One region of the Limnohabitans sp. Hippo4 genome, then DNA from elsewhere that is predicted to be linked to it. Evidence: predicted binding sites of a transcription regulator. Region 1 holds the regulator's gene; the other holds the start of a gene.

The links. The regulator FliA, encoded in region 1, starts transcription of late flagellar genes. The targets are predictions, from matches to a motif close to CTAAAGTTTNNNNNNNNNNNGCCGNTA.
Region 2: a site for FliA is predicted at 13,360-13,386, ahead of B9Z46_RS04365 (flagellin). Genes of this name have one in related genera too.

What each region holds. Positions count from the first base shown of each region.
Region 1 covers NZ_NESE01000003.1:256,985-272,297, reverse strand. Annotated here, with positions in the region: gene flhA (flagellar biosynthesis protein FlhA) at 1-1,273, shown strand, start outside; gene B9Z46_RS10365 (hypothetical protein) at 1,338-2,765, shown strand; gene B9Z46_RS10360 (MinD/ParA family protein) at 2,758-3,576, shown strand; gene fliA (RNA polymerase sigma factor FliA) at 3,581-4,333, shown strand; gene fliS (flagellar export chaperone FliS) at 4,330-4,899, shown strand; gene motA (flagellar motor stator protein MotA) at 4,990-5,850, shown strand; gene B9Z46_RS10340 (flagellar motor protein MotB) at 5,856-6,911, shown strand; gene B9Z46_RS10335 (bifunctional salicylyl-CoA 5-hydroxylase/oxidoreductase) at 7,044-9,434, shown strand; gene B9Z46_RS10330 (SDR family NAD(P)-dependent oxidoreductase) at 9,434-10,213, shown strand; gene B9Z46_RS10325 (MarR family winged helix-turn-helix transcriptional regulator) at 10,225-10,716, shown strand; gene B9Z46_RS10320 (enoyl-CoA hydratase family protein) at 10,713-11,573, shown strand; gene B9Z46_RS10315 (acyl-CoA dehydrogenase family protein) at 11,576-12,745, shown strand; gene B9Z46_RS10310 (AMP-binding protein) at 12,778-14,451, shown strand; gene B9Z46_RS10305 (RidA family protein) at 14,462-14,866, shown strand; gene B9Z46_RS10300 (MarR family winged helix-turn-helix transcriptional regulator) at 14,856-15,284, opposite strand; gene B9Z46_RS10295 (flavin reductase family protein) at 15,303-15,313, opposite strand, start outside.
Region 2 covers NZ_NESE01000001.1:928,876-944,188, reverse strand. Annotated here, with positions in the region: gene B9Z46_RS04450 (cytochrome c oxidase assembly protein) at 1-511, shown strand, start outside; gene B9Z46_RS04445 (DUF2970 domain-containing protein) at 508-720, shown strand; gene B9Z46_RS04440 (cytochrome c oxidase subunit 3) at 735-1,616, shown strand; gene B9Z46_RS04435 (twin transmembrane helix small protein) at 1,656-1,877, opposite strand; gene B9Z46_RS04430 (SURF1 family protein) at 1,965-2,684, shown strand; gene B9Z46_RS04425 (hypothetical protein) at 2,677-3,369, shown strand; gene B9Z46_RS04420 (NINE protein) at 3,377-3,832, shown strand; gene B9Z46_RS04415 (hypothetical protein) at 3,847-4,278, shown strand; gene B9Z46_RS04410 (hypothetical protein) at 4,271-5,884, shown strand; gene B9Z46_RS04405 (hypothetical protein) at 5,865-7,001, shown strand; gene flgA (flagellar basal body P-ring formation chaperone FlgA) at 6,998-7,696, shown strand; gene flgM (flagellar biosynthesis anti-sigma factor FlgM) at 7,705-8,028, shown strand; gene B9Z46_RS04390 (hypothetical protein) at 8,058-8,450, shown strand; gene B9Z46_RS04385 (FliA/WhiG family RNA polymerase sigma factor) at 8,462-9,139, opposite strand; gene B9Z46_RS04380 (hypothetical protein) at 9,141-9,899, opposite strand; gene flhF (flagellar biosynthesis protein FlhF) at 9,899-11,191, opposite strand; gene flhA (flagellar biosynthesis protein FlhA) at 11,205-13,292, opposite strand; gene B9Z46_RS04365 (flagellin) at 13,450-14,517, shown strand; gene B9Z46_RS04360 (flagellar protein FlaG) at 14,582-14,965, shown strand; gene fliD (flagellar filament capping protein FliD) at 14,988-15,313, shown strand, end outside.

The sequences.
Region 1 (15,313 bases):
GACCGAGCAAGCAACCACCCAATTGGCCAACCCAACAGCTTTGTATATGTCTGCTGGCATTTTGGCTGTGTTGGGTTTGGTGCCAGGCATGCCTCACTTGGTGTTCATCACATTGGCTTTGGCCAGTGCTGGCTTAGCCTATCGCATTACGCAAAAGCAAGGCGAACCTGTTGTTGGAACGCCTGCTGAACAAGCGGCGCAAGCAGCTTTGGAAGAGCCTAAAGAATTGGATTGGGACGACGTTGACCAAGTGGACTTGATTGGCCTTGAAATTGGTTACGGTTTGATTCCCTTGGTGAACCCCGAAACCGGTGGTCAGTTGATGAACCGCGTGAAGGGTGTTCGTAAAAAATTGTCGGCCGAGTTGGGCTTTTTGGTCCAGCCTGTTCGAATTCGCGACGCCCTCACCATCGATCCCGATGCGTATCACATTGTGTTGAAAGGTGTGGTTCGCGGTAAAGGTCAGATCAAGGTGGGCAAAGAGTTGGCCATCAATCCAGGTCAGGTTTACGGTCCTTTGGAAGGCCAAGCCACGCAAGAGCCCGCCTTTGGTTTGGACGCTGTGTGGATCGATCCTTCACAGCGCGACCTGGCTCGCACTTTGGGTTACACCGTGGTGGACGCCAGTACCGCCGTGGCCACGCACTTGAACAAAGTCTTGCGCGACAACGCCTCCGATTTGCTGAGCCACGACGAAGTTCAGCAGTTGCTGGACAAGTTGGCTGCCAAGTCGCCTAAGTTGGTTGAAGACTTGGTGCCCGGTAAGTTGTCTTTGGGCGTGGTGACACGCACCTTGCAGAATTTGTTGAACGAGTCGGTGTCGATTCGTGACATGCGCACCATTGCTGAAACCTTGTCTGAAGTGGCCAGCCGCACCCAAGAGCCTGAGCAATTGACCGCTTTGGTTCGTCCGAAGTTGGGCCGCATGATTGTTCAAAGCTTGGTGGATGACACCAACAGCTTGTCGGTGATGACTTTGGATCCAAGCCTCGAGCAGTTGATTCACAACATCTTGCAGCAAACTGCGCCTGGCCAGAGCATTGCCATGGAGCCTGGTTTGGCTGAACGTTTGTTTGGTGCTTTGCGCGATGGCGCGCGTGCCGTGGAAGAAATGGGTCACCCTGCCGTGTTGGTGGTATCGCCCGTGATTCGCCCCTGGTTGTCCAAGGCTGTGCGTTATCGCGTGAACGATTTGACCTTGTTGTCTTACAGCGAAATTCCAGATGATCAGACCGTGAAAGTGGTGCACACCGTGCACGCCGAAACACGCTGAACAGCTTAGACAAACAAACGAATAAAACCAGATTCAACCCTTAGATTGATGAAGAGATAAGACCATGGAACTCAAACGCATCCTTGCTCGCGATACACGCAGCGCCACTGAAAAGGCGATGGCTTTGTACGGCCCCGATGTGTTGATCATCTCGAATCAACGCGTTGAAGGGCAAACAGAATTGATCGTGGCTTTGGAAGTGGCCGAGGCCAGTCCAGAAGAGTTGATGGACGACGAGGCTGGTAGCAGCACGGTGACTGTGCAAGCCGCAGCGCCCACACGCCAACAAGTTTCCAATACACCCTCTTCTGTCAGCAGTCCTTTCAGTGACCATTTGCACCACTTGATGCAATCGGGCGCCAAAAAAGAAGCACAAGAAGAAGCTTCTGAAGCGATCACATTCAACAAGCCCGCGCGTGATGCATCCTCATCAGAGCACTTGCTGACGCAAGGCCGTGAGCAAGTGCGCAGCCAAGAAATCGTGTCTTTGGTGCGTGAAGAATTGGCCGCATTGCGCCAAGAGTTTCGCTTGAGCCAGCAAACTGCCAGCTGGCAAATGAACCAATACTGGCCCGCACACATTCAACCCTTGGTGCAAGCCATGACGGAAGCTTCTGTGCCAACCGCCTTGCGCGCCTTGTTGCAAGAAGGCTTGCGCGAGCAGCCCAGCTTGGACAGCGCCTTGGCCAGCATTCGCAGCCAACTGACGCACAATTTAGAACGCCCCCAAGAAGGTTTTCCCAACCGCGGCGTTCAGGTCATGGCCGGCTTGTCGGGCGCTGGCAAAAGCTTGATGGTGGCCAAAGCGGCGCAACAAGCGGCCCTGCATTACGGCGTTGAATACGTGGCGGTGGTGAGTTACCACGACATGCGTGCTGGCGCTTGGGCACAAACGCAAATGCTGTGTGCCCAATTGGGTGTGGAGTGTTTCCGTGCAGCCAACCCCGAAACGCTGAGTTTGCTCTTGAACGAGCTGTCACCACGTCGCTTGATTTTGATTGACACCCCCGGTGTGCAAATGAACGAGCGTTTGGCCGAAATTTCGCAAATTTGCCCAGAGGCCGGTTTGCATGCGGTGGTGCCTGCCGACTCTTCTGGCGTCACCTTGACACGCATCATGTTGAAATCCAATCTGCAATGGCAGAGCCTGATGATCAGCAAGTTGGACGAATCCCATTCACCTTGGCCCCTGATCCAGTTTTTGATTGCCGAAGGCGCGCAATGCGTGGTTTCAGCGGGCGGCAGTTCGGACCGCGTGGCCGATGGCTTGAAATCGTCGGGCTTGCAAAAACTCATCAACATTGCCATGGCGCAATTGACCCCAAGCTCAGAGGCTTTGGGCGATGTCATGGTGGAAGCTGACCTAAAACCTGCGACACTAGAGCCTCAGGTGAAAGAGCTTGAAGCTGCCAATGAACCCCTCACCCACACCCTGGGTTTGAGCCGTCCGCATTGGTCAGTGGAAATCCCTCAGAATGAGCTTCATGGATAAAGCAAAAAGTACCCAAGTCATTGGCATTGCCAGTGGCAAAGGAGGGGTGGGTAAAACCACGGTCTCTGTGAACTTGGCTGTTGCACTGCAGGCCATGGGTCACCGCGTCATGTTGTTTGACGCCGACATGAGTTTGGCCAATGCCCAAATTGCATTGGGCTGCCGTTGTCCCTACAACCTCAGCCACTTTTTAAGTGGCGAGAAAACCCTTCAAGAAATCATTGTCACCACCCGTCAAGGCATCAAGCTGGTGCCGGGTGCGTCTGGCATTCAAGAAATGGCAGCCTTGGGTGATATCCAAGCGGCCAACATCGTACGTGCCTTCAGCGCGCTCACCGATGACATCGATTTTCTGATTGTCGACATGGCCGCTGGCATTTCGCCTGAAGTGTTGGCTTTCATGTCCGCTTGTTCCCGCCGTTTTGTGGTGGTGCGCGACGATCCGTCGTCCATTGCCGACGCTTATGCCACCATCAAGGTGCTGATTCAAGACCACGGTTTGGATGAGATTTACCTCATCCCCAATGGTGTGGGAAGCGCGCAAGAAGGCTATCAATTGTTTGAGCGCATCAACCAAGTTTGTGCCCGCTTTTTGAACCGCACCATTCGCTATTTGGGCTCGATTGAAAACGACGAGCTGATTTTGGCGGCGCTCAAAAAATACCAACCCGTGGCCGAATTTGCCCCTGGCAGTGCAGGCGCACGTGATTTCCGTCGATTGGCTGAAGCCATTCGTCAGTTGGAGCCCATTGATGAGGCTTCGGGTGGCTTGCAGTTTTTTGTGGAGCGTTTGGTGAAAACCAGCGCATAAGACCATGGCCAACTCCACTCGCCTTTACGAACAGGTTCAAAACAACAGCGAAGCGCTGGTCATGGCCCATTTGGGCATGGTCAAGCGCGTGGCTTTGCACCTGAAGGTGAGACTGCCGCCTTTCATGGAACTGGATGAGTTAATCCAAGTTGGCATGATTGGCTTGCTTGAAGCGGCCCGCGCTTACGACCCCGTCAAGGGCATCGAGTTTGAGAATTTTGCACACAGCCGCGTTCGCGGGGCCATTTTGGACGAGGTGCGTCGCCTGTCCTTTTTGCCTCGTTCGGCCGTGGCCATCAACAAATCGCACAGTGAAGCCACCCACGAGTTGGGTGCCGAGTTGGGCCGCACACCCACCCAGGCCGAATTGGCCGACTACATGGGCAAGGACATTGAGCTGTTTCACAAAGAGCGCACCCAGGCGCGTCGCTTTGAAACCTATTCCATGGAAGTGGTGACCGAGGAGGTGATGAACATTGCCACCGATACGTCGCAGCAGCCCGAGGCCATTGTGGAGCACGAGCAGTTCATGGGCGCTTTGACCGATGCCATCGGCGATTTGCCCGAGCGCGACCAATTGTTAATGAATTTGTATTATGTTGAAGAGCTGAACCTCAAAGAAATTGGTGAAGTTTTGGGTGTGACCGAGTCCAGGGTGAGCCAGTTGCTCACGGCGGTGGTCAAAAAACTGCGCGGTACTCTCAAAGTTGAGCCCGCCAATGTGGCCAAACCCAAGGCTGGAAAGGGTGCGGCATGAGCCTGTCCTTCGCTTTTTCTGGGGTTCGCGCCAATCCGCCGCCATTTGTGGCTTCTTTTGCATCTGAAGACTCAAGTTTCCCGATGTCCCTCCGATTCCTGCTGTGTCAGGATCAAAAGGAACAAGACATCATGCGAGTACATTTCAAAGCAATGGAGAGCTACGGCGAAGGTAACCATGCATCACAAGCCATGGTGGCCGATAAGGTTGAGCTCATTCAGATGCTGTTTGACGGCTTGATTGACAGCTTGGTCACAGCCAAGGGTCACATTCAGCGTGGCTCTATTGAAGACAAGAACAAAAGTTTGGTGCGCGCTGGCCGCATCGTCCTGGGCTTACAAGGTGCCTTGGACTTGGACAAAGGCGGCGACTTGGCACGCAACCTGTACGAGTTGTACAGTTATGTGACACGCCGTTTGGTGCATGTGAATGCTCGCAATGACCTCGATGCATTGCAAGAAGTTCACACGCTGTTGAATGAAATTCGCCAAGCTTGGCGTGATGTTCCTAACTTGTTACCTAAAACTGCGCCTGCATCAGGTGTTGCAATGTCTGCAATGCATTGAGCTTTTGCCTGAAAGGGCAAAGCTTTGAAGGAACAATGACGGGCGCAGCTGGGGAGCCAGCCGCCCGTTTGGTCGTTTTTGGAGAGAAATATGGTTGCGATTATTGGTATCGTCGTTCTGATGGTTGCCGTGTTCGGGAGTTACATCCTGCACGGTGGCGACATGGCGCCTATTATTAAAGCAGCGCCCCTTGAGATCATGTGTATTTTGGGCGCTGGCATTGGTGGTATGTTGGTCGGTAACTCCATGGACATCTTCAAAGGCGCCATGGCCGGCATGGGCAAAGTGTTCAAAGGCCCTGCGTACCATAAAGAGGACTACCTCAGTACCATCTTCGTGGTGTCCAAAATCATGAAGACCTTGAAAACCGAGGGCCCTGTGGCCCTTGAAGCGCACATTGAGAACCCCGAATCCAGCGCTATTTTTGCGGAGTACCCCAAAATTTTGCACGACCATGCTTTGTTGGACTTGGTCTGTAACACGGTTCGTTTGATGGTGGTGTCTACCAGCCCCTTGAGCCCTTATGCGGTGGAAGACGTGATGGACGCTTCCATCAAAACTCACCACCACGATGCTTTGAAACCACAGGCCGCTTTGGCCACTTTGGCTGGTGCGCTGCCTGCGCTGGGTATTGTGGCTTGCGTGTTGGGTGTGGTGAAAACCATGGGTGCGATTGACCAACCGCCTGCCGTGTTGGGCGGCATGATCGGTGGCGCCTTGGTGGGTACCTTCTTGGGCGTGTTCATGGCTTATGGTTTTGTGGAGCCCATGGCTTCACGCTTGGCACAGATCATTGAAGACGAAGGTCAGATTTTCAAAGTGGTGAAGCAGATCATCATTGGCACTTTGCACGGTCACCCCATGCCTTTGATCATTGAGGCCGCGCGTTCCAGCATCAGCCACCACAATCAGCCTAGTTTTGCTGAAGTGTTTGACGGGTTGCGAGGCTAATCGCCATGGCTGAAGCAGTTTTAGAAGCGCCAACAGAAGAGGCCGTTGCGGCAGACGCACCCGCAGAAGCGGGTGCGCAGGCAGGCGCTGTGGCTGAAGGCACGCCTGAAACAGAAGCTGAAGCTGCGCCCCTCATTCCTGAAGAAGCCGATCCCGATGCACCTGTGGTGGTGGCGCCGTCCATCACCATCAAAAAGATCATGGACGATGGCCATGGTGGTGCGCACGGTGGTGCTTGGAAAATTGCGCTGGCCGACATGATGACCGCCATGATGGCCTTCTTCTTGTTGATGTGGCTGTTGGGTGCCTCTAATGCCGACCAACGTAAAAGCATTGCAGACTATTTCAAACCCACCTCGCACAGCAATGTGACGATGGGCAAATTGGCGGGCTCCGACGGCATGTTGGGGGGTCGCTCGGTCATAGATCCCGATGGCTTCCCCTTCTCTGCCAAGCAAACCAGTGCATTGAACATGGTGACCCCACGCTCTGAAGGCGGTCCCACAGAAAACGATCCGTCACCCAAAGGTGCTGACAGCAAAGAGTCGGGCCAAGATGGTGATCCAGGCAAGAAAGCGGCTGAGGCTGCCGACAAAGCCAACTTTGACAAGCTGGAAAAAGAAATCAAAGAGGCCATGGCCAAGAATCCGAAACTGGAAAAAATGAAAGACCAGGTTTCATTTGCCAGAGACAAAGATGGCTTGCGTATCGAGATTCTCGACAAAGCCGACTTCGCCATGTTTGGCTTGGGTACCACCAACATGACGCCCAAGGCGCAAGCTTTGTTGAACGAAGTGGCCAAAACATTGCAGGGCATTCCCAACAAAGTGGCCATTCGAGGGCACACCGACAGCATTCAGTTTGCCAACACTGACGACCGCAACAACTGGTCTTTGTCGGCCGAGCGGGCGGAAGAAACGCGCAAGATCATTGAGAAAAAAGGCATTCCTAACAGCCGGTTTGCCAGGATTGAGGGTGTGGCCGATACCGCGCCTTACAACCCGAACGATCCCAAAGATCCTCGAAATCGACGGATCGGCATCACGGTGTTGAACCAGTAAAACCTCCCAAAAGCAGCTTTTCGAAGCTGCTTTTTTTTATGTCTTGACCCCTTGCCTTGGACTGTTCATAATTATTTCAAGCTTCAACTATTGAAGTTGAAACAATCAAATTTCAGGGACAAGGAAAGCGTCATGAACATCGTCTGCCTTGGGGGCGGCCCCGCCGGTTTGTATTTCGGCCTGCTGATGAAGTTGCGTCATCCAGAACACAAGGTCACGGTGCTGGAGCGCAACAAGCCTTATGACACCTTCGGTTGGGGGGTGGTGTTTTCAGATGCCACCATGTCGAGGCTGCAAGTGGCCGATCCGGTCACAGCCTCTGAGATTTTGGGTGCGTTCAACCATTGGGATGACATTGCGGTGCATTTCAAAGGCGAAACCATGCGCTCGGGGGGCCATGGTTTTTGTGGCATTGGTCGCAAGCGTTTGCTGAACATTTTGCAAAAGCGCTGCGAAGCGCTGGGTGTTGAATTGGTGTTTGAGGCCGAGGTCGATGCCCATGCCGACATTGCCGCGCAATACAAAGCCGACTTGGTGATTGCGTGTGACGGCATCAACTCCAAAGTGCGCACGCGTTTTGCGGCAACCTACAAGCCCGACATTGACGAGCGCCAATGCCGCTTTGTGTGGTTGGGCACGCGCAAGTTGTTTGACGCCTTTACGTTTGCCATTGAAGAAACCGAGCATGGCTGGTTTCAGGCGCATGCCTATCAGTTTGATGGCGACACATCGACCTTCATTGTGGAGACGCCCGAGCCCGTGTGGAAGGCTGCAGGTTTTGAAAGCATGTCGCAAGAAGAGTCGATTGCATTTTGTGAAAAGTTGTTTGCCAAGTACCTGGATGGCCATCCCCTCATGACCAATGCCAAACATTTGCGAGGCTCTGCGCATTGGATCAAATTTCCGCGCGTCATTTGCGATCAGTGGGTGCACTGGGACACGTCGGCCGATGGCAGGCAAGTGCCATATGTCCTGATGGGCGATGCAGCGCACACCGCACACTTCTCAATTGGGTCGGGGACCAAGCTGGCGCTAGAGGATGCCATTGAACTGGCCGACACCTTTGAGCGCGTAGGGCACGATGTCAAAGGCATGAAGGAAGTGATGACTGCTTACCAAGCGACCCGATCTGTGGAGGTGCTGAAGATTCAAAATGCTGCGCGCAATTCGACAGAGTGGTTTGAGAATGTGGCGCGCTATGTCAATTTGCCACCACAGCAATTTGCATACTCGCTGCTCACGCGCAGCCAACGCATCTCGCATGAAAACTTGCGCTTGCGCGATGACAAATTTGTGGCCGCCTACGAACGTTTCATGGCCTCGTTGGCCAACTTTGATGACAGCGCCAAAGCCAAATCAACGCCGCCCATGTTCTTGCCTTTGCAAGCGCGCGGCGTGAGTTTGAAGAACCGCGTGATGGTGTCTCCGATGGCGACCTATTCAGCCGTGGACGGTCTTCCAGGCGATTTTCATTTGATGCATTACGGCGCCCGTGCCGTGGGCGGCGCCGCCATTGTGTTCACCGAGATGACTTGCGTGACGCCTGAGGGGCGCATCACGCCGGGTTGTCCTGGTTTATGGAATGACGAACAGCAACACGCCTGGGCGCGCATTGTGGATTTTGTCCATGCCCAGTCGGATGCCAAGATCGCATTGCAGTTGGGTCATGCAGGACGCAAAGGTTCGACCCGTAGGGCATGGGATGGCATTGACATGCCTTTGAATGACGCCGTACGAGATGGCGACAACTGGCCGCTGATGGCGCCCTCGGCCTTGCCCTACATGGACGGCGTGAGCCAAGTGCCGCATGAAATGACGCAAGCCGACATGGACGCCGTGTTGGCGGCGTTTGTATCTGCCGCAGAGCGGGGTGCCAAAGCCGGATTTGACTGGCTGGAGTTGCATTGCGCGCACGGCTACTTGTTGTCGGGCTTTATTTCGCCGCTGACCAACCACCGAAGCGATGCGTTTGGCGGCGCCTTGGCCAACCGCTTGCGCTTTCCGCTGGCTGTGTTCACGGCGATGCGCCAAGTATGGCCACAAGACAAGCCGATGTCGGTGCGCATCTCCGCGCACGATTGGGTGGAGGGCGGCATCACACCCGATGATGCGATTGAAATTGCCAAAGCGTTCAAAGCCGCCGGTGTGGACTTTGTGGACTGCTCTTCAGGTCAAGTCGACAAGCGCGAAAAGCCTGTCTATGGCCGCATGTTTCAAACGCCTTTTGCCGATCGCATTCGCAATGAAGCGGGTGTGCGAACCATTGCAGTCGGCGCCATTTCAGAAGCAGACCATGTCAACAGCATCATTGCGGCAGGCCGCGCTGATTTGTGCGCAGTGGCCCGTCCGCATTTGGCCAATCCTTCATGGACGATGCAAGAGGCCGCGCGCATTGGCTACACCGATTTGAATTGGCACAAAGCCTATGTGTCGGGCAAGCGTCAAATGGAAACCAATTTTGAACGAGCTGCCGCCATGGCTGCCATGAGTGCGTCACCAGCAGCCGCCAAAGGAGAGAATTGATGCGACACGTTTGGATCACGGGCGCTGGGCGAGGCATCGGCGCGGCCATTGCGCATGCGTTTGCCCGTGAAGGGGCGGCGCTGAGTTTGTCGGGTCGCAACTTGCAGACCTTGGAATCGCAAGCGGCTGAATTGCGCAAGGCGTTTCCTGGTGTGAAGTTGCACTTGAGTGTCATGGACTTGAGCGACCCCGCTTCAGTAGACGCAGCGCACCGCGCCAATCATGCAGCCTTGGGACCAGTGACCGTGCTGGTCAACAATGCGGGCCAAGCCCTCAGCCAGCCTTTTGCCAAGACAGATTTACAGCTTTGGCAACACATGCTGAACGTGAATTTAACGGGCACCTATTTGTGCATTCAAGCGGCATTGCCGGACCTGTTGGCCGAGAGTGCCAAAGGCCATGCTGCCCGGATTGTGAACATTGCAAGCACAGCCGGCTTGAAAGGCTTTGCATATGTGTCGGCGTATGCTGCCGCCAAGCATGGCGTGATTGGCCTCACCCGCAGCTTGGCATTGGAGTTGGCGCGCAAAGGTGTGACAGTGAATGCGGTGTGTCCTGGTTTCACCGAGACCGACATTGTGCGCGAGTCGCTTGCCAACATTGTGGCCAAAACGGGTCAAACCGAAGCGCAAGCACGCGACGCATTGGTGGCACACAACCCACAGAAAAAAATGATTCAACCCGATGAAGTGGCGCAAGCTGTGATGTGGCTGTGCAGTGAGGCCGCAGCATCGGTCAATGGTCAATCGATTGCCGTAGATGGCGGGGAGACGATGTGATGGCACAAGAGATGAGTTTGCAAAAAAACGCCGATCATGAATTCAGAGCCCATGCCGACCATCACGCTTCATTGCGTTTGTGGCTTCGCTTGTTGTCTTGCACCACGCGCGTTGAAGACAAGATCCGGCAAAAGTTGCGAGAGTCATTTGACATCACTTTGCCGCGCTTTGACTTGATGGCCCAACTGGAGCGTCATCCGGAGGGGCTCACGATGGGTGAATTGTCGCGCCGCATGATGGTGACGGGCGGCAACATCACGGCCATTGTTGACCAGCTTGAAAAAGAGAAGTTGGTGCTGCGCCAAGTGGGTGCCAACGATCGACGCTCGTACACAGTCAAGTTGACCAAGGCGGGGCGAGACGCATTTGCCGACATGGCGGTTGCACACGAAGCCTGGGTGGCCGACATGTTTGCCGGTTTGTCAGACAACCAGCAGAGTCAGCTGTACACCTTGTTGGGTGCACTGAAAAAGAATTTACAAAAACAGGAGGAGATGGCATGAGTCAAAAATATTTACCGGGCGAGCCACACCAGTTGCCGCGCCATGGCAATAAACTGGCCAACTACAAAGCAGCGCATGTGATGTTTGAGGTGAAGGACGGCGTGGCCACGCTCACCCTTAATCGACCTGAGCGAAAAAATCCCTTGTCGTTTGAGTCGTATGCAGAGATGCGCGATTTGTTTCGAGCTTTGGCCTATGCCGATGATGTCCATGCGGTGGTGGTGACCGGTGCAGGCGGAAACTTTTGCTCCGGTGGTGATGTGCATGAAATCATTGGCCCGCTGACCAAGTTGGACATGCCAGGCCTGTTGACCTTTACGCGCATGACCGGTGATTTGGTCAAGGCCATGCGTGCGTGCCCTCAGCCCATCATTTCCGCCATTGATGGCATTTGCGCCGGTGCTGGCGCACTGTTAGCGCTAGCGTCTGACATGCGCTACGGCACAGCGCGAAGCAAAACCTATTTCTTGTTCAACAAAGTGGGCTTGGCCGGTTGTGACATGGGAGCATGTGCGTTGTTGCCCCGCGTGATTGGGCAAGGTCGCGCGTCCGAGTTGTTGTACACCGGTCGTGGCTTGCCTGGCGAAGAGGCCGAGCGTTGGGGTTTCTACAACCGAGTGTGCACCCCCGAGACTGTGTTGAGCGAAGCTCAAGCGATGGCGCAAGTCTTGGTCAGTGGCCCTACCTTTGCCAACGGCATGACCAAAAAGATGCTGCAACAAGAGTGGAACATGGGTTTGGACGAGGCCATTGAGGCTGAGGCACAAGCCCAAGCCATTTGCATGGCCACCAACGATTTCCATCGGGCGTATCACGCCTTTGTGGCCAAGCAAACCCCTGTGTTTGAAGGAGATTGAGCATGAATTCAGCCGCTCATTTGGCCTGGCCCTTCTTTGACGAATCGCACCGCAGTTTCAAAGACAAACTGCAAACCTGGACCCGCCAACAGTTTGCGGACTTGCATGGCCACGACGAATCGCGTGAGGCCATTGACCGCGAGTGTGTGAGCTTGGTGAAAGCCTTGGGACAAGGCGGCTGGTTGAAGCCAGCCATCGCTGGTCAGTTGTATGGCGGTACTGCCAATGTGATCGACACACGCACCATTTGCATCTTGCGCGAAGAATTGGCTTGGCACCATGGTTTGGCAGACTTTGCGTTTGCCATGCAAGGCTTGGGGTCGGGTGCCATCAGTTTGAAAGGGACGCCAGAACAACAAGCCGAGTACCTGCCGCGTGTTGCCAAAGGTGAGGCGCTAGCGGCTTTTGCACTCAGCGAGCCTGATGCAGGATCGGATGTGGCTGCGATGCAATGCAGCGCTGTCGACACAGCTGAAGGTTACCTTTTGAATGGTTTCAAGACCTGGATTTCCAACGGTGGCATTGCAGATTTTTACGTGGTCTTTGCACGCACGGGTGAAGCGCCTGGCGCCCGCGGCATCAGCGCTTTCATTGTGGACGCCAACTCACCAGGTTTGGAAATTGCCGAGCGCATTGATGTGGTGGCGCCTCACCCCTTGGCCAAATTGCATTTCAACAACGTGTTGGTGCCCCATGCCAAACGCATTGGTGCCGCCGGCGAAGGTTTCAAAGTGGCCATGGCCACTTTGGATGTGTTCCGGACCTCGGTGGCGGCTGCGTCTTTGGGTTTTGCACGCAGAGCCTTGGATGAATCGATTGCCTGGGCCAAGCAGCGCAAGATGTTTGGACAGAGTTTGGGTGATTTTCAAATCACGCAGAGCAAGTTGGCGCAGATGGCCACACTGCTGGACGCTGCAACTTTGTTGACTTACCGCGCCGCATGGTTGCGCGATCAAGGCCAGCGCATCACGCAAGAAGCGGCCATGGCCAAAATGACCGCCACAGAAAATGCGCAACAAATCATCGACATGGCTGTGCAAATGCATGGTGGCATGGGTGTGAAAAAAGGTTGCATTGTCGAGTCGCTGTACCGAGAAATCAGAGCCCTTCGCATTTATGAAGGTGCAACCGAAGTGCAGCAGTTGATCATTGGTCGCGATTTGCTCAAGTGAGGCCAGACATGACGTCATCTCTCTCCGCTTCATTGGCCCCTTCGTCACATACAGACACGTTCACGCGCGACCGCTTGCCACCGCCTGACCAATGGCCCGTGTTTGTGTTCGATCGCCCAGAAGTTCAGTACCCCGCTCAACTCAATTGTGTCCAAGGCTTGCTCGACGATCACGTGGCCAAGGGTCTTGGCGATCGCATGGCTGTCCGCGGTAAAGACGCGACAGGCGACATCAGCTGGACCTACGCGCAGTTGCAGGCCAAGGTCAATCAAATTGCGCATGTGCTGACCACCGACATGGGCTTGAAATCAGGCCAGCGTTTGCTTCTTCGCGGTGGCAACAGTCCTATGATGGCTGCTTGTTTCTTGGCGGCCTTGAAGGCAGGTTTGGTGGTGGTGCCCACCATGCCTTTGCTGCGGGCTGCTGAACTTAAGCAAATTGTGGACAAGGCGCAGGTGAGTGCTGCCTTGTGCGACAGCTTGCTGGCCGACGAACTCCGTCATTGCACCGAACCAGCGCATCCACATTATGCGGCTGCGTTAAAGCAAGTGCTGTGGTTCAGGTCAGAAGACGCTGGCGGCGTTGAGGCGCGCATGGCAAAGCATGCAAAAGCCTTTGAGGCCTACCCAACCAGCCGTGACGATGTCTGTTTGATTGCGTTCACCAGTGGCACCACGGGTCAGCCCAAGGGCACGATGCATTTTCACCGTGATGTCTTGGCCATGTGTGATTTGTTTCCGCGCCATGTCTTGAAAATGGACGCCAATGACATTGTGTGTGGCACGCCGCCCATTGCTTTCACCTTTGGATTGGGTGGCTTGCTGGCCTTCCCCTTGCGCTACGGTGCCTGTGCGGTGTTGCTAGAGAAGTACACGCCAGAGTCTTTGCTGCAAACTGTGGGCCACTACGGCGCCACACAGTGCTACACGGCGCCCACCATGTACCGCCAAATGGCCATGCTGGTCAGCGATCAACCCAGTGCTTTCAATTTGAAGTCCTTGAAGCACACTGTCTCGGCGGGTGAGGCTTTGCCCGATGCCACTCGCCAGTTGTGGAAAAAAGCCACAGGCATCGAGATGACCGATGGCATTGGTGGCACCGAAGTGATTCACATCTACATCTCAAGTGCAGGACACGAAGTGCGTGCAGGCAGCATTGGCAAAGTGGTGCCGGGTTATCAGGCGCAAATTGTGGACGAAGACATGCAGCCGGTTCCGCCTGGTGTTGTGGGTCGTTTGGCGGTCAGGGGCCCTACAGGTTGTCGCTATTTGGACGATCCACGCCAAAAGGATTACGTCAAAGAAGGCTGGAATTTGCCAGGTGATACGTTTGTGATGGATGCGGATGGCTACTTCAGTTACCAAGCGCGCAACGATGACATGATCATTTCTGCGGGCTACAACATTGCTGGCCCCGAAGTGGAAAGCGCTTTGATGCAACACCCTGCAGTGGCCGAATGTGGCGTGGTGGGTGCCAGCGACATCGAGCGCGGACAGGTGGTGATGGCCTTTGTGGTGCTGAAGCCTGGCTACACAGGCTCACCTGTCTTGGAAAAAGAAATTCAAGAGTTTGTGAAGCAAACCATTGCACCCTTCAAGTACCCAAGGCGCGTGATGTTTTGCGATGCCATGCCGCGCACCGAGACGGGTAAGTTGCAGCGCTTTAAATTACGCCAGCAAGCGATGGCTTTCAATTCAGAAAAATAAGGAGCAGAAGATGTCACAAAGCCTCTTGAAAGTACTTCAGCCAGAGGGATGGGCGCCTGCCAAAGGGTATGCCAATGGCATGGCTGCCCGCGGTGAAATGATTTTTGTGGCGGGCATGATTGGCTGGAATGGCCAATGTCAATTTGAGACCGATGACTTTGTGGCGCAGTGCAAACAAGCCTTGCAAAACATTGTGGCTACGTTGGCCTGTGCGGGCGCAGGGCCCGAGCACATGGCCCGCATGACGTGGTACGTGAAAGATAAGAAAGAGTATGTGGCGCGTGGTCGCGAATTGGGCAAGGTCTACCAAGACGTGATGGGCAGAAACTACCCCGCCATGACCTTGGTTCAAGTGGCCGATTTGGTAGAAGACCGGGCTTTGGTCGAGATTGAGGTGACGGCCGTTAAGCCTTGACAATCAGTTTTTGCAAAATGCTTTTGAGCGAGGTGCTGTGCGCGGGGCCTAGCAAGGCCAAAACTTTTTGCTCATGTTGCTGCGCTTTTTTCAGGAGCGGCTTGACCAGTTTTTGACCTGCAGGCGTCAAGCTCACCCAGGCTTGGCGCTTGTCTTGCGTGCAGGGTGTGCGAATGACCAAGTTGTCTGTTTCCATTCTGAGAACCATCTTGGTGACGGTGGGTTGCTTGGCCAACACAATCTCTGCCAATTCACCCACGGTGCGCTGTTTTACGCCCGACAAGGACGCCAAAATTCTCCACTCGGACACCGTGAGCCCTGCCGCTTCAACTTGCGCATGAAATTCTGAAGAAATGGTGAAGCTGGCCCGTGCAAGCAAGTAGGGCAAATAGCTGTCTACAAATTCTTGGGTGGCCATGGTGGGCAATGACTCGAATTAACCTTGCA
Region 2 (15,313 bases), on a different contig from region 1:
CATGGTGAGCTTGGGCATGTTTGCATTTGGTTACATGTTGGTCCCCCTCTACGAAGCTTTTTGTGAGTGGACGGGTTCCAATGTGTTGTCACTGAGCGAGCGCGAGTCTAAAAACTCCATGAATGGTCGAGCGGGCATGCCCCTCAATACGCAGGTAGACACCTCCAGAACCATTTCAGTGGAGTTTGACACCAACGTACGGGGACCATGGAACTTTGCCCCCATGACTCGTTCATTGAATGTGCATCCTGGCGAGCTGGTCACGGTGATGTTTGAATTTCAGAACATTCAAAATCGCACCATGTCAGCGCAAGCCATTCCAAGTTATGCCCCGCAACAGGCGGCGTCTTACTTCAACAAAGTCGAGTGTTTCTGTTTCAATCAGTACACCCTGGCGCCCGGAGAAAAGAAGCTTTGGCCTGTGACTTTTTACATCAACCCCAAAATGTCCAAAGACGTGAAGACCATCACTTTGTCTTACACATTTTTTGAGGTAGGTTCTAGCGTATGAGCAATCTTGAGCAAGCCCCTAAGGCAAGCCCATCATTACTACGCGCTTTTGTCATGGTTGCATGGTCCTTCTTTGGCATTCGCAAAGGTTCTGAGCACCGTCAAGATCTCTTGACTGTCAAACCTCTGCAAATTGTCATCGTTGGCATTATTTGTGGTTTATTGTTTGTTTCGTTTTTGGCCTTCGTGGTCAACTTTGTCACGAGTTAAGTAGGAGAAGAGTTATGAGTGCCAATTCGCACGCCAACGCCCCACATTACTATGTGCCGGCCCCATCCAGGCACCCTGCCATGGCATCTTTGGGTTTGTTTTTCGTCATCATGGGCGCAAGCCAATTGGTGAACGACAGTCCTTGGGGTAAGTATGCTTTGTTGATGGGCATGGTCATTTGGTTGACCACCTTGTACCAATGGTTTGGTGATGCCATCGACGAAAGCCTGCATGGTCAATACGGTGCGCGCATCGACAAGTCCTTCCGCTGGAGCATGAGCTGGTTCATCTTCTCCGAAGTGATGTTTTTTGCGGCCTTTTTTGGCGCTTTGTGGTGGTCACGCATTCACGCTGTTCCCAATTTGGGCGGCGAAGCTAACAGCCTTCTTTGGCCTGGATTTACAGCGGACTGGCCTAGCATGGTCGCCGGCGCAACAGCCTCTCCAGCCAAGATCATTGAAGAATTCAAAACTGTCGGTCCCTTCTGGTTGCCAACCATCAACACGGCTTTGTTGTTGACTTCGGGTGTCACTATGACCATTGCGCATCATGCGTTGCGAGAAAACAATCGCGGCAAAACCATCGCATTCATGTGGATGACGGTTTTACTGGGCGTGATCTTCTTGCTGTGCCAAGGTTACGAATATGCTCACGCCTATTCAGACCTCAACTTGAAGCTGTCTTCTGGTATCTATGGTTCTACGTTCTACATGTTGACTGGCTTTCACGGTTTCCACGTGTTCGTGGGCATGTTGATGTTGCTCGTCATTACATTGCGTTTGCAAAAAGGTCACTTCACAGCTGACAGCCACTTCGGTTTTGAAGGTGCTGCTTGGTACTGGCACTTTGTGGACGTGGTGTGGTTGGGCCTGTACATCGTGGTGTACTGGTTCTAAACAGAATTCAATTAAAAAAGCCCCTTCAAGGGGCTTTTTTTATGCGCCGACTGGGATGCCGGTGGGTTGGATCCAACCCATGACGTACGAGAAGATGATAGTCAAAAATAGAAAGACCGAGATGCCGATGCGCCACGTTAAAGCATTGGCCATCCGTTTGGCCTTGTCTTGCTCATCGGGCCCGCCGCGAACCATGAACAAACCAGCTGCAAGCAAGCTGCCAATAATGCCAATCAAGGCAACGATGATCCAATATTTCATCCTGCTATTATCCTTTCAAATGGCCAGCACCTTTCAAACATTCTGATGAGCACTTCGAACATGACTTCTGAAAGGGCAAATTTTGGGATGTTCTCAAAAACTTGGTTTGTCATCCTGCTGGCAACATTGTTGGTCTCTGGCATCACAGCCAAGCTAGGCTTTTGGCAATTGGGTCGTGCACAAACCAAAGAAACACTGAATGCCATCACAGTGGCACGCCAATTAGAGCCTGCTTTGCTTAACGACGACTGGGCTTCTGGGGTCGTGCCCGAAGATTGGATGCAAAGAAGTGCAGATCTGGATGGGCAATGGTTGCCTCAATTCACGGTCTACCTCGACAACCGCAGCATGAAGTCGCAAACAGGGTTCTTTGTCCTCACACCTTTTCAATTGAGCAATGGCCCTGTTTTGTTGGTGCAACGGGGTTGGGTTGCCCGTGACCGCGCGCGCAGTGATTTTTTGCCGCCCGTTCCAACACCTCAAGGCAAAGTCACCCTTCAAGGGCGGGTTGTTCCTTCACCATCTAAATTGATGGAGTTGGGCGCACCTGCCCCCGTCAAAGAAGGGTTTAATCTGCTCAGGCAAAATATCGACTTACAAGAGTTTGGTCTTGAGACAAAACTCCCAATGCTTGCAACACTTCAGCAAACAAACGACGCATCCGATGGCTTGCTCCGCGAATGGCCAAAATCCATTTCGGGTGCCGATAAAAATCGCGGTTATGCGTTTCAATGGTTTGCTTTGTCTGCTTTAACCCTCATTCTCTTTGCTTGGTTCCAAGTCTGGAAAAAACGAAAACATGTCTGACCCCAAATCGCCTGATGACTTGAAGCCAATTGGTTTGACGGTCTACGATCTACCGCAACCCACATCCAGTTCCTTGTCTGAATCCTCGCGGACGCGGGGTGGACGTTTGTACATGATGTTGGTGCTTTTGGCATGCGCTGCACCTGTTGTTTTGTCTTATTTAACTTACTACGTCATCCGTCCTGAAGGACGTGTGCACCACGGTGAATTGATTGAGCCACAACGCATGCTGCCGGCATGGAGTGCCAAAGATCTTCAAGGCAAAGAAACACCGCTCGTCACTCTCAAGGGGCAGTGGCTACTGGTGGCCGTGGGCTCGGGCGAATGCGGTGAAAAGTGCGAGCGCCTGTTGTTTGTTCAACGCCAGTTGCACAAATTGTTGAACAAAGAAAGTGACCGTTTGGACCGTGTTTGGCTGCTGAACGATCAAGCCGCACCCAAGGGTGAACTCCTCTCGGCCATTGAGGGAGCAACTGTTTTGCGTGTGCCTGCAGATCAACTGTCTCAATGGCTGGCGCCTGCAAATGGCCGTGCGCTTGAAGAGCACTTGTATTTAATCGATCCAATGGGAAACTGGATGATGCGCTTCAACTATCCAGATGATGCCAAAACTGTCGTTGACATGAAACGCGATGTGGAGCGCTTATTGCGCGCATCAGTTTCGTGGGACAAAGCAGGTCGTTAAGAACTATATGAAATCCAAAACACTCGCAACCTGGCTAACTTTTGTGTTGGGCCCTTTGGGAATTCATCGCTTTTATTTAAAAGGTCTCCAAGATACCTTGGGATGGTTCATGCCGATCCCTACTGCCTTGGGTGTTTGGGGCTTCGAGCGTGTTCAGGCCTATGGTCTGGACGACACACTCAGTTGGGTTTTGCTGCCCATTTTTGGCATCCACATTGCTGCGTGTAGCTTGCAAGCCATTGTTTATGGCTTGTCTACACCCGAGAAATGGAATGCGCAATTCAACCCTCAAGCGGATCCCAAGGATTTGGCAGGTAAAAGCAACTGGTTTACTGTTTTTGGCATCATTTTTAGCTTGTTGATCGGTACTGCGGCCTTAATGTCGGCCATCGCTTATGGCACGCAGCGTTACTTTGAAACACAGCTAGAAAATCAAGAGCAAGCGAGTACAGCACAGCATTAGAATGACGGCTATCTATGCAGATACCTTCAGATCCTAGCGAAAGCCAAGCGACCGCCACTTGGGGCCCTTCGGTCCAATGGATCGGCGTTCAGTGGCAAGGGGGCTTCTATGCTTTGCCTTTGTCTAGCATTGCATCAGTTTTCAAGGCATCACCTTCTAATGCGCACGCGGCACAGTCCGATTTAGATGTTGAAGTCCATGACGGTGCCCCAGTTTTCATGAGATCCTTCTCGCAATGCTTTGATTTGGGCGCTCAGCCTGTGCCCAGCCAGGTGCAAGAAGAATTTCGCTGGGCGCTGATTGTTAATGTGCCTGGCAGCGCACCCATCGGATGCCGTGTGCATCAAGTGCTGGGCCCTTTCTGGGATGAGCTGAAATCAACCTCCGTGCAACATGATGGTCGTGATTGGCTTTTGATACAAGCCCGCGGAGCAATGCATGCTTGAGGCTCGCAAACTCAGCGCACAAGTTCAGCAAGAACTGGGTGGCCGTGCTTGGTCCGCGTTGTTTGTGAGCATTTGGTTGGCCACCTTGACCGTCATCGCCAGCCTTTGGATTGGCGCCAACTTTGAAGCACCTGCACCAGACAAAACACAAGAAAAATTAACTGAAGCGCATGCCCAAGTTTTGGAAGTCGTTGCGCGTCTTTCTACTGCTGTGTCAGCAGACCAAGAAATCAACCTTGAGCTTTTCGAGCAATTGTCTTCTTTGCAAGCGCCCTTGCTAGAGTTTGGCCAGAAAGCAGCCGCAGGCCTTCGCCTTGCACCCGACACCAAAGACGCTCAAAACTGGCCAGGCAAAGTGAACGTCATGTTAGATGATCTCAAAATATTGAGCGAGTCTAAAGAAATGCTCATGAGCTATGCAAGTTTGCGTGATGCGTTGTTTGGTTTGTATCGACCCAAAGGTCCCGTGAATCCAAAGCAATTCGCAGAGGGTACGCCTGCAAAAGCTTTGTATGCGGCCGTTTTGAAATGGCATCAACTGGGTTTACCCGCGGATGCACCCGCCAAAGCAAGCTTGCCTTTCACTTGGGACCAATTGGCCAAATCTAAAACGCACTGGCGCGAGATCAGCGCCCAATTGGACGCCCTTGAATTGGACGCCAAACAAATTCAAGACGTGGGCAAAGCCAAAGTGGCCAAAGACATGTTGGCATTTCTCTCAAAAAATGATGTGATGCAGTCCCTCCGAACTGCAGACGACACTTGGGCTCGCGTTATTTTGGTGCAAGAGCGTTTGCATTCTGCTGTGAATCAGTTGCCGCCTGAGCCTAAAGCCATATTGGCATCACCTCCTTTCCATTGGTCACGTTTGGCTTTTCCGGGATCGGTGTCTGAAGGCATGATGACATGCGCTGGTTTGATGGTGCTTGGTTTGTTGACAGCAGCCGCCGGTCATTTGACACGTCGTCGCCAACTGGGCGTGCTGTCAAAACAATGGCTCACAGTGACGCAACAACTTGAAGCTTCCGTTCGCGCTGTGGATGCCCCTTTGACACAATCGATTGCACGCATTGAAGCATTGGCTGCAGAGTTTTCGCTCGTGACGGACAAGTTGAAATATATGCAACAAGCCATCACATCACCCGCAGAAGCGCCGCCCAAAAGCATGGAAGAGCAAGCCTGGGGTGCTGCCACGCGCATGCAAGCTGAACTGGAAAGTGACCTGAACTTGTTGCGCGAAAAGTTGCTCAACATTCACCTTCAGTTTTGCAGTGGCCAAACACACGAGAACTTGGTTTATGACTTGGCTTTCACTACCGAAGCTGTGCAAACGGTTTTCGTGACAGCGCGCGACCTAGGTCGCTCAGTGGCCTTGCTGAAAGACAGCTTGCAGCAAGCGGAAGCGCAGGGTGATGGCCAAGACATTGAACAGCTGTTGTCTCAAGTGAACAACCTCAAAGCGTCAGCCAAGCGCATTGCCATGAACCTGCAAGAGCTGTCGGGTCGATTGCAATTGGCTGTTGGCGATGTGCCAGAAGGTCGACGTTTTGAATTAGAGGGTTCAGAAAATGAAGTCGGGAGGCTGCGTGTCAACCAACCGATATGATCATTTAAGTTTGGTGGTGGCCGATGCCGAGCGCAGCTTGGAAGGTTTGCAGCACAGCTTGCGCGGCGGCTCTGATGACATGATGCAAGGTGCATTGCACTGTCGTGACTTGTCTGCAGCGCTGTCCATATTAGGGTTAGACACTGTGGCGGGTCTCATAGATGATGTGGCGCGCCAAATGACGCTGGGTCAACCCAGCGTGATCGATGTGGCCAATGGCTTGTTGCCCGTAGTGTCTCAAGTCATCAAAGACATTCAGCTGGGCCAAGTGCCCAACGCAGAGAAGCAGCTCAAACTCTGGGAGCCTTGGTTGTCTCGGCTGCAAGTGTTGGTCACACGAGACTCTGCGTCACTCAGTAACTTTGAGGCCGTCATGCCCAAGGCAGTGGGCTCGCAACTGGTGGGCGCTGCAGATCCTGGCTTCAAAGCGCTGCGCCTCAAAGGCCTCAGCTTGATTCAAAACGCGCGCATTGTGAATCAGCGTGACGACGAACGCACGGTTCGTCAAATGGACGCCTTGCTCAGTGAATTGCAAGATTGGTCATTGCGCGTGGGCCAAGTGCCGTTGGCGCAATTGTTTCCACTGTCTGCCCACGAAATGGTGGACATTTGGTTAGACGCAGCGCTGCTTGAACAACTCGACGCTTTGCGAGACTTCGGCGCCAAGGCAGAAAGCATCAAGGCGCAGTCTAGAAGCCTGACCATTTACATGGACTGGGTTGCACCCAGCCTGTCGCATGATGACTATATGCAAATTGGCGAGTGCCTTAAAAAAGTGGCAGGCCACATTAAACGAACCCCAGAAGGTTTTCGCTTGGTGTTCCCTTGCAGCCTCACCCGCATGCGCATGATGCCTTTCATGCGAAACGCGCAACGCTACGTGGCAGCCGCAGGGCAGTTTGTGCAATTTCAACCCGACTCTGAAGATGCTAGCTTTACAGGAACTCTGATGTTGCGGTCAGGCATCGACAACCAGAACCTGCAAGTTGACCGAATGCTGCCCGCCGAGAACATGAATGTTTTTGAAGTGCCTAAGGGCATTGAGCGGCCAGAGGGTGTTTGCGGTGTGGCGCTAGACGGCACCGGTGAAATTTATTATTTCTTAGGGCCGCAATGAAGACCCTCGGCTTGCTTCGACTGCTGGGCGCCATGTTGTTGCCTTGTCTATTGAGCACCTCGGCCTTGGCGGCAGGCTGGACTTCCCAAGCCAGGGATGCCGTCGTTCGGTTTCTCAAAGCCCATCCTTCTTTGGAAGGGCGCGACTATTCGGTGCAATGGACCGAGCCAAGGAATGACCTGCCTATGTGCGAGAAGCAGCCCAGGGTCAGCTTGCAAAATCGCGACCGCGCCTGGGGCAAGCTCTTTTTGACGCTGAACTGCGAGGAGGGCCGGCCTTGGGTGCGTCCCGTCAGCGTGTATGTCATGGTGAAAGGCCGATATCTGGTCGCCAACCAGGCTTTGCGCAAGGGCCAAGCCCTGACTGTGGCCGACTTGCAATGGGCCGAAGGCGACCTGACCAAGATGGGTGACACCCTGCTGGAAGACCTAGAACAGACCAAAAACATGGAGTTGGTCCGCCCCATTCAGGCGCAAACCCCCCTCCGATTAAACGATTTGAAGCCAATCGCCGTAATTAAATCGGGAGACCAAGTTCGGGTCACTTTGCTGGGCAAAGGCTTTGCCATCGACACCTCGGGGCAGGCCATGTCGGCGGCTGCTTTGGGTAGCTCTGTCAAAGTTCGAATTTCTGACGGTAAAATTGTCCAAGGCACCGCAGTTTCCCAGGGTGCCGTGGAAGTGTTGATAGATTAAGGTGCGGCATGATTATCAAAGTAAATGATGTACGAGGATTGGGACAACCACAGGCCACTGGCTTGAATGGTGGTTCTGCTGCTGCGCCTTTGCAACAACCTGCAGGCGGCAAAGCCGAACCTGCTGTTGTTATCGGCCTGAGCGATGCAGCCAAAGTGGCCCAAGCGCAACCCGTGGCCGCCAGCGCTGCCAGCGCCGACAAATTAGACCTCGACTTGGTGCAAGAAATTCGCCAGCGCATTGCTGAAGGTACCTTTGAAATTGACTACCAAAAAGTGGCCGGTAATTTGTTGGGCAACGCAGTGGCTGCCGTTCGTGCAGGCCGCGGCTAATCCCTCCTGAATTTAAAGGTTCAACACACATGAGTCTTCAACATGCTCACAATTTGGTCGAGCAGGTTGCAACCGCCGTGTCCGAACTGCGAACCACATTAGAAAACCACGCGCTACCCGGACTTGAATCTGCCATCTTGAACAGCCAAATGGCATTGAAGGCACTGGAAGACTACCCCGGTGGTGTGGAAGGTTTGCGCCAGTTCATTGCCACGCTGCCCGAAGACGAACAAACACAACTCAACACCCGTTTAACGCAAGCCCGCGATGACCATCAGCTCAACACAGACCTGATCAAGTTGGCCATGCAGCGCAATGCGGCCCTGCAAGCTTATGCTGCGCAATCTTCTGCGGGTGCCACCTACTCAAGCGAGGGCGGTGTGTCGTTCTTGGGTGGCGGTCAGTTGTTGGGCAAGTTCTAAGCTGCCACAGCTCACGCGCCCAACATGGCGCGAATTGAAATCATCGCTTGGGTATGCAGCTGGCTAATGCGGCCGGGCGTTAGGTCCATCACTGCAGCAATTTCTCTGTACGACAAATCTTCCTGATAGTGCAAAGCCACCACCATCTTTTGGTTCTCTGGCAGATCTTTCAAAATCTCAACGACTTGCCCTAAAAACTGTTTGCTGGAAAACTTCTCCAGCGGGTCGGCCGATAAATCAGCGGGCAATAAGTTTTCAGGAATGTCGTCAATGGGCAGCACGTTGAACAGACTGTCGAGCACTTGGTAGTACTCGTTAGATTCCAGGCCTGCGGCTTTCGCCACTTCCTGTTCGGACGGCAAGCGCCCCAAACTTTGCTCCAAGCGTTGCGTTACTTTTTCCAGCTGGTCCAATTTGTCACGTTGATTGCGCGGCAAGATGTCTTCCTTGCGGCACGCATCGTAAATGGCGCCCCGAATGCGCATGCTGGCATAGCTTTCAAAACTTTGATTCGGCTGAGGCACATAGCGCTGCAACGCATCCAACAAACCCGTCATGCCTTCTTGAATCAAATCGTCCAGCATCACATTGGCGGGCAGTCGTGAGCCAATCTGTGACGCAATTCTGCGCACCAGCGGTTGGTATTTTTTGAGCTGCTCACCCAGGTCTTGCTGATACTTGGTGGCCATGTCAGTGGTTGATCAGCAAATGGCGTTTCAGAGTTGCAGTCAGCTCTGGCAGTCCGGTCCAAGCACCCGCCAAGGCGGCACTCATTCGTTCGGTGTTCACAGTGCCCAATACTTGCACGTTTCTCAACAAGTGCGCTTTGGCAGTTTGTGCCAGCCAACTCTGAGCTTGCGCCAGTTGATCTGTGTCACCTGCCAAGACAATGCCCCAAGTAGCAGCGGTGCATTTGGCTTGTGCTTGTTGCATCCAGGTCATGGTTTGCTGCAACTGATCTTCCGAACAAGCACTCACAGCCGTGAAGTGAATCTGTGCGCCATACTTGGCAAAACTTTCAGGCTTGCTGGAAGCGGCACTTACCACAATGCTGTCAAAGCGAACATTGCTGCTGATTAAGCGTGCTGCCAAAGGCTGAACGGGCCTTGCAATGCGATGGGTGTGCAAAGACAAGCCATACCAAAGTGACGGTGACAGCATGGTCACGCCTTGGTCCAGTGCCACATGGCCTTCTATGCTTTTGGACAGATCAAACTTCACAGTGCAGGGCAGTGGCCAGTGCTCTCTGTCGTTCAATGCAACTTCGTCAACCCACAATATGGTTTGGCCGTCGTTCGTCAAATCTTTGCTGAGTGCATCTACCAAGGGCAGGGTCAGAGCTGGCCTAGAAGGGCAGCACAGCACATGAACTGGCGCCGTGGCGTTGCCAAACAAATAGCGCAGCCCAGCAGCCTGGTCGATCAAATCGGAAGACTGCGCGTCACTCATCACGAATTCTTAATCCAGTCGTTCAGCTGGTCCATGAGGTGCATGGAAATTTGCTCATCAGGAATTTCCATGCGGCCAGAAATGCTGCGGGGATGCAAGGCGCGGTGGCTCAAGTAAGCTGTGTTGGCTTGGCTCAAATCTTCTGGCACGCGCTGGCCATTGGCCAAGAACATCAGCGGCAGTTTGTGACGAATGAGGCAATCCACCACAGGGCCAATTTGTGCGGCTTCATCGGTCTTGGTAATGATGGCGCCAATGAGTGCTTTCTGCGCTTCATTTTGCGTGGCCATCTGATGCATCAAGATCACATCTTCTTGGGTGCGCAAGTCGGTGGTGCTGCTCATTACCAAAATGCGTTTCAACGAAGGTGCACCTTCAAGCAGCAACTTGGCTTGCTCCAGCATTTGCGTATCGCGCTGGCTGACACCGGCGGTGTCTAGCAAGATGACGCGGCGATCTTTCATGCTGTTGAGTTTGGTGGTGAGGTCGTCGCTGTCGCGCAAGGTGACCACTGGCACGCCAATGATCTTGGCATACACCTTCAGTTGCTCTTGCGCACCAATGCGGAATGTATCGGTGGTGAGCAGGGCCAATTGGTCGCGGCCATACCGCAGCACACAGCGTGCCGCAATCTTGGCAATGGCGGTAGTCTTGCCTACGCCAGTAGGTCCAATGAACGCGAAGATGCCGCCTGGATCAAACACGGACAAGGGGTCCAGTGTTTCAATTTTGGGTTCTAACAAACTTTGCAGGCGATCGATCAAACGTGTGTTCGGGTCTGCAGGCAGTGCCGCCAATTCATCGGCCAATTCACCGCACAGTTGGGGAGAAAAACCAGCGTTCAACAAAATGCGCAAGGCCTCTGCCTTATCAGTCGATTGCGCTTGAATGTCATCCCAAGCGCGGGCTGACAAATGCGTTTGCAAAAGTTGCTTCACAGCAGAGAACTCGGCCAGCAACTTTTCAACTTGGGGCGCTGTGGGGTTGTCAGCTGCAGAGGCGGGCACAGCAGCTGGCGCAGGAAATCCTGCAGCGGTATTGCTGGTGTCTGGTGAAAAAACAGAATTTGAAGTGGTGGAAATAGAAGTCGTAATCGTTGGCGCAGAAAAATCTGAACTGGCGCCTTCTTTGCGTTGCGACAAACTGCTCAAAGCCTCGGGTGAGATGGCCACAATTTCTACGCCTTGCGGTGTGTCGCGAGTGGACAGCACCATGGCATCCCCGCCCACTTGCTGGCGCACAAGCTTGAGCGCTTCGGTGGTGTTGGCTGCGATGAATTTTTGGGGACCCATGTACTACTCCGCTTTAGGTGGGGCTGGCCTGAGAACAAATGAACTTTTCAAAGGTCAAATTTGTTTCCAGAGGCAATTCGGTCATGGCCAGCACGTGCGCCTGACTGCGTATTTTTTTAACAATGCGCGCAAACGTCAAGCGGGTGCGGGGATTGCACACAATCACGGGCGGCAAGTTCTTGGCTTCCATGGCGTCCACGTGGGTGGAAATTTCTGTCACCAACAGGCGCATCAATGAAGGTTCAATCACGCCGTCGGGTGCCACTGCAGCGCCGCCAATGGCTTGTTCAATGAGGCGCTCAAACTCTGGCTGCACGCCCAGCACACGGGCTTCCAAAGTGCTGCCCAAGGCCTGCTGAACAATGGTGCGTCGCAAGGCTTGGCGAACCATAGGCAGAATGTCCAGCGGGTCAGGCGTCTTGGGCGCATGTTCGGCGGCCACCTCAATGATGGTGCGCAAGTCTTTCACGCTGATGCCTTCTTCTAGCAACAGCTGCAGCAAACGCTGCAACAAAGCCAAGGACACCACCTTCGGTATAACGTCTTCCACCAGTTTGGGGAAGCTGCCTTTGAAGTGGTCCACCAACTCTTGTGTTTCTTGGCGGCCCAACAATTCATTGGCGTGTCGGTGAATCAAAGTGTCTAAGTGCGTGGCCATCACCACGGCAGGCTCCACCACCGTGTGGCCTCGGCTAATGGCCAAGTCTCTAGACTTCACGTCAATCCAAGTAGCGGGCATGCCAAACGAGGGGTCGCGTACTTGAAGGCCAGGCATGGGGTCTAAACCTTCAGGCGCAATAGCCAGCAAACGATCAGGCAAACACTGACCGCGGCCCACTTCACCGCCATAGACCAAGAACCGGTAGGTTTCTGCAGGCAGTTGCAGGTTGTCACGAATGTGCACTGAGGGTGTCAGGAAACCCATGTCGTTGATGAACTTGCGGCGAATGGCGCGAATGCGCTTGATCAAATCGCTTTCCTCGCCTTTGTCCACCATGGGAATGAGGCGGTAGGGCAGCTCTAAACACAAGGGCTCCACCACCGGCACATCCGTCCAGCCGAGTTCTTGGCGGCCAGCTTCGCTCTTGGTTTGAACCGCAGTCTCTTTGGCCACATTGGCCGCTTTACGGCGAATCAGATAAGCCAAGCCAATGAACAAGCCCGCAAAAATCACGAACGTGAAATGCGGCATGCCGGGCAGCAAGCCCAACAAGCCCAGCACACCGCCCGCAATCAACAGCGCGCTCTGGTTGCTGTTCATTTGCTTTGACAGTTGCTCAGAGAAATCGTCTTCCGTGGCCACACGGGTGACCAAAATACCTGCTGCAGTAGAAATGATCAAAGCCGGAACTTGCGCTACAAGACCGTCACCAATGGTGAGCGTGCCGTACATAGTGAGCGCTTTGCTGAAGCTCAGGTTGTGCGTGATCATGCCGGTGACCAATCCGCCCACCAGGTTGATGATCAGAATCAAAATGCCCGCCACGGCGTCGCCGCGCACAAACTTCGAGGCACCGTCCATGGAGCCAAAAAAGTCGGCCTCTTGGGCCACCTCGGCCCGGCGCTGCTTGGCTTCGTCTTGCTTGATCAGGCCGGCATTCAGGTCGGCATCAATGGCCATTTGCTTGCCGGGCATGGAATCTAGGGCAAAGCGGGCTGAAACCTCGGCCACCCGGCCTGAACCCTTGGTAATTACCACAAAATTGATGATGGTGATCAAGATAAAGATCACCACGCCCACCGTGAAATTGCCCCCAATCAGGAACTTGCCAAAAGCCTCAATGACCTTACCGGCGGCGTCGGTGCCAGAGTGGCCTTCTAACAACACAATGCGCGTAGACGCCACATTCAGCGACAAACGCATCAGGGTGGTCACCAGCAAAAGGGTGGGAAAGGACACAAAGTCCTTGAAATTCTTGATGTTCAGCGCAGCGATCAACACCATGATGGCCATGCCAATGTTGAGCGTGAACAGCATGTCCAAAAGGAGCGCCGGCAGAGGCACCAGCATCATCACCAGGATGAGCAGCACCAAGACCGGTACAGCGGCTTGAGCGGACGGCCTCAAATACTCCGTGAATTTGGACAGAAAAGTATTCATTTATGGGTGTTAATTCTATCGATATTAACGATTTATAGAGGGAAATCACAAATTCTTTTAAAAACGCTAAACGCTTTTGGATGGGTGGCCGTAAATCTACCTGAGGGCCACTGGATAAGCAGCCCCCGATATCTTCCAAACTCATCAGGAGCATTTCATGCCAGCTGTTTTAAATACCAATGTTGCCTCTTTGTGGGCTTCTAAGAATCTTTTGGGCGCACAGAGCAAGATGGCCGACTCAGTCGAGCGCTTGTCTTCTGGTTTGCGCATTAACCGTGCGCGTGATGACGCGGCTGGTTTGGGTGTGGCTAATTTACTAACTACACAAATTAACGGCGCCAACATGGGCATCCGCAATTTGAATGACGGCATTTCTATGGTGCAAACCGCTGAAGGTGCAATTGCAGCAGCTCAGGACATGGCTCAAAAAATGTTGAACCTTGCTACACAAGCAGCTACAGAAACGATGAATTCTGATGGAAGATTGGTCATTAAGACTCAGATGCAAGAATTGATTAAAGCAATTAATTTAATTTCCGACCGAACCAACTTTGCCGGTAATCCATTGCTAAGTGTAGATAAATCTGTCACCACTGGAACACAATTTGTGATTCAAAATAGCCAGAAAGCAACCGATGTCATAAATTTGGGTAAAGTTGCATTTAAGAGTCTTGGTTCTGGAACACCAACTTACACTGCAATTGACAATGCTTACTTAACTGCAAATGCTGCAGCGACAAAAACTGTTTTCACTTCCGTGAATGGAAGTTATGTTCCGCATACATTTACCGGTGGTGCAGGTGATGCTGCCAAAATTGATGGTGTGACAACAACAGACGCCATTATTAAGGCAAACTATTTTCAGATGTCTTCAGGCGGAACTGGGCAAGCAAATGATGTGAATTCTGCTGTTGAGGCAATAGACGGAACAACCCCGACTACTGCACAATTTAATAGTGTTATCACGCAGGCAACAACATACATTAAAAATCTCAATGACCAGCGGAGCCTATTGGGCGCTTATCAAAATGAGATGGATTACACAGTCAGCAATATTACGGAGTTGTCTGGTAATTTATCAGCTGCTAAAAGTCGCGTGATCGACACTGATTACGCTGCAGAGACTGCTGCACTGACAAAAGGTCAAATCCTGCAGCAAGCAGCAACGGCAATGTTGGCCCAAGCCAATCAAATGCCTAATGTGATCCTGACACTTTTGAAGTAATATTGGGTTATCTCTTGCTCGTGGCCTTTAGGCTGCGAGCAGGGTTTCCTCACGGAGTGAAGCCATGGATCCGGTACAAAATGTCAATCTGAGTTCGGCCGTTTTTGCGGCGCAACCGATTCTCAATGAGCCGGCCCCCACTAAAGATGCGGAGGCCGTGTCAAAGGTCGTCAGTGCGCCGCCAGTCCAGGTCAAAGCTAGCATTCATGAATTTGGCCAGGACGTGAAGCAGGCTGCAGAAGCAGCCATGGAAGACATACAGCATTTCATTTCCTCTCAACAGCGATCTGTTCGGGTCTCTAAAGACGAGTCTTCTGGCTACATGGTGGTTCAGTTGGTTGATCCTGATTCAGGTGACGTCATTCGAACTTTGCCATCAGAAGAGTTACTTCGCATTGCGCGCACTTTTGAGATGCTGGGCAGCGTGATGGTTAACCAAAAAGCTTGAACGCACAGCGCGTATTCAAATAATGGCCGTTACATCCACAACCAGCACCACGGGCAGTTCGCTGGATGTTGCCAGCATCGTTAGCCAATTGATGGAGGTTGAGAACAAGCCTCTGACTAAGCTTGATGCAAAAATCAGCACGTCCAATGTCAAGATCAGTACTCTGGGTCAATTCAAAGGGCAACTTTCTTCGCTGAAAGCTGCAATTGATGATTTGCAAACGCCCAGCAATTTTTCTGCGTGGTCTGCCAGTGTGAGCAATGAAAACGTAGCTTCTGCGCAGTTGGATAACACTGCAGTAGCGGGTAGTTATCAGGTGGAAGTTAGCCAGTTAGCCCTGCCTGCAAT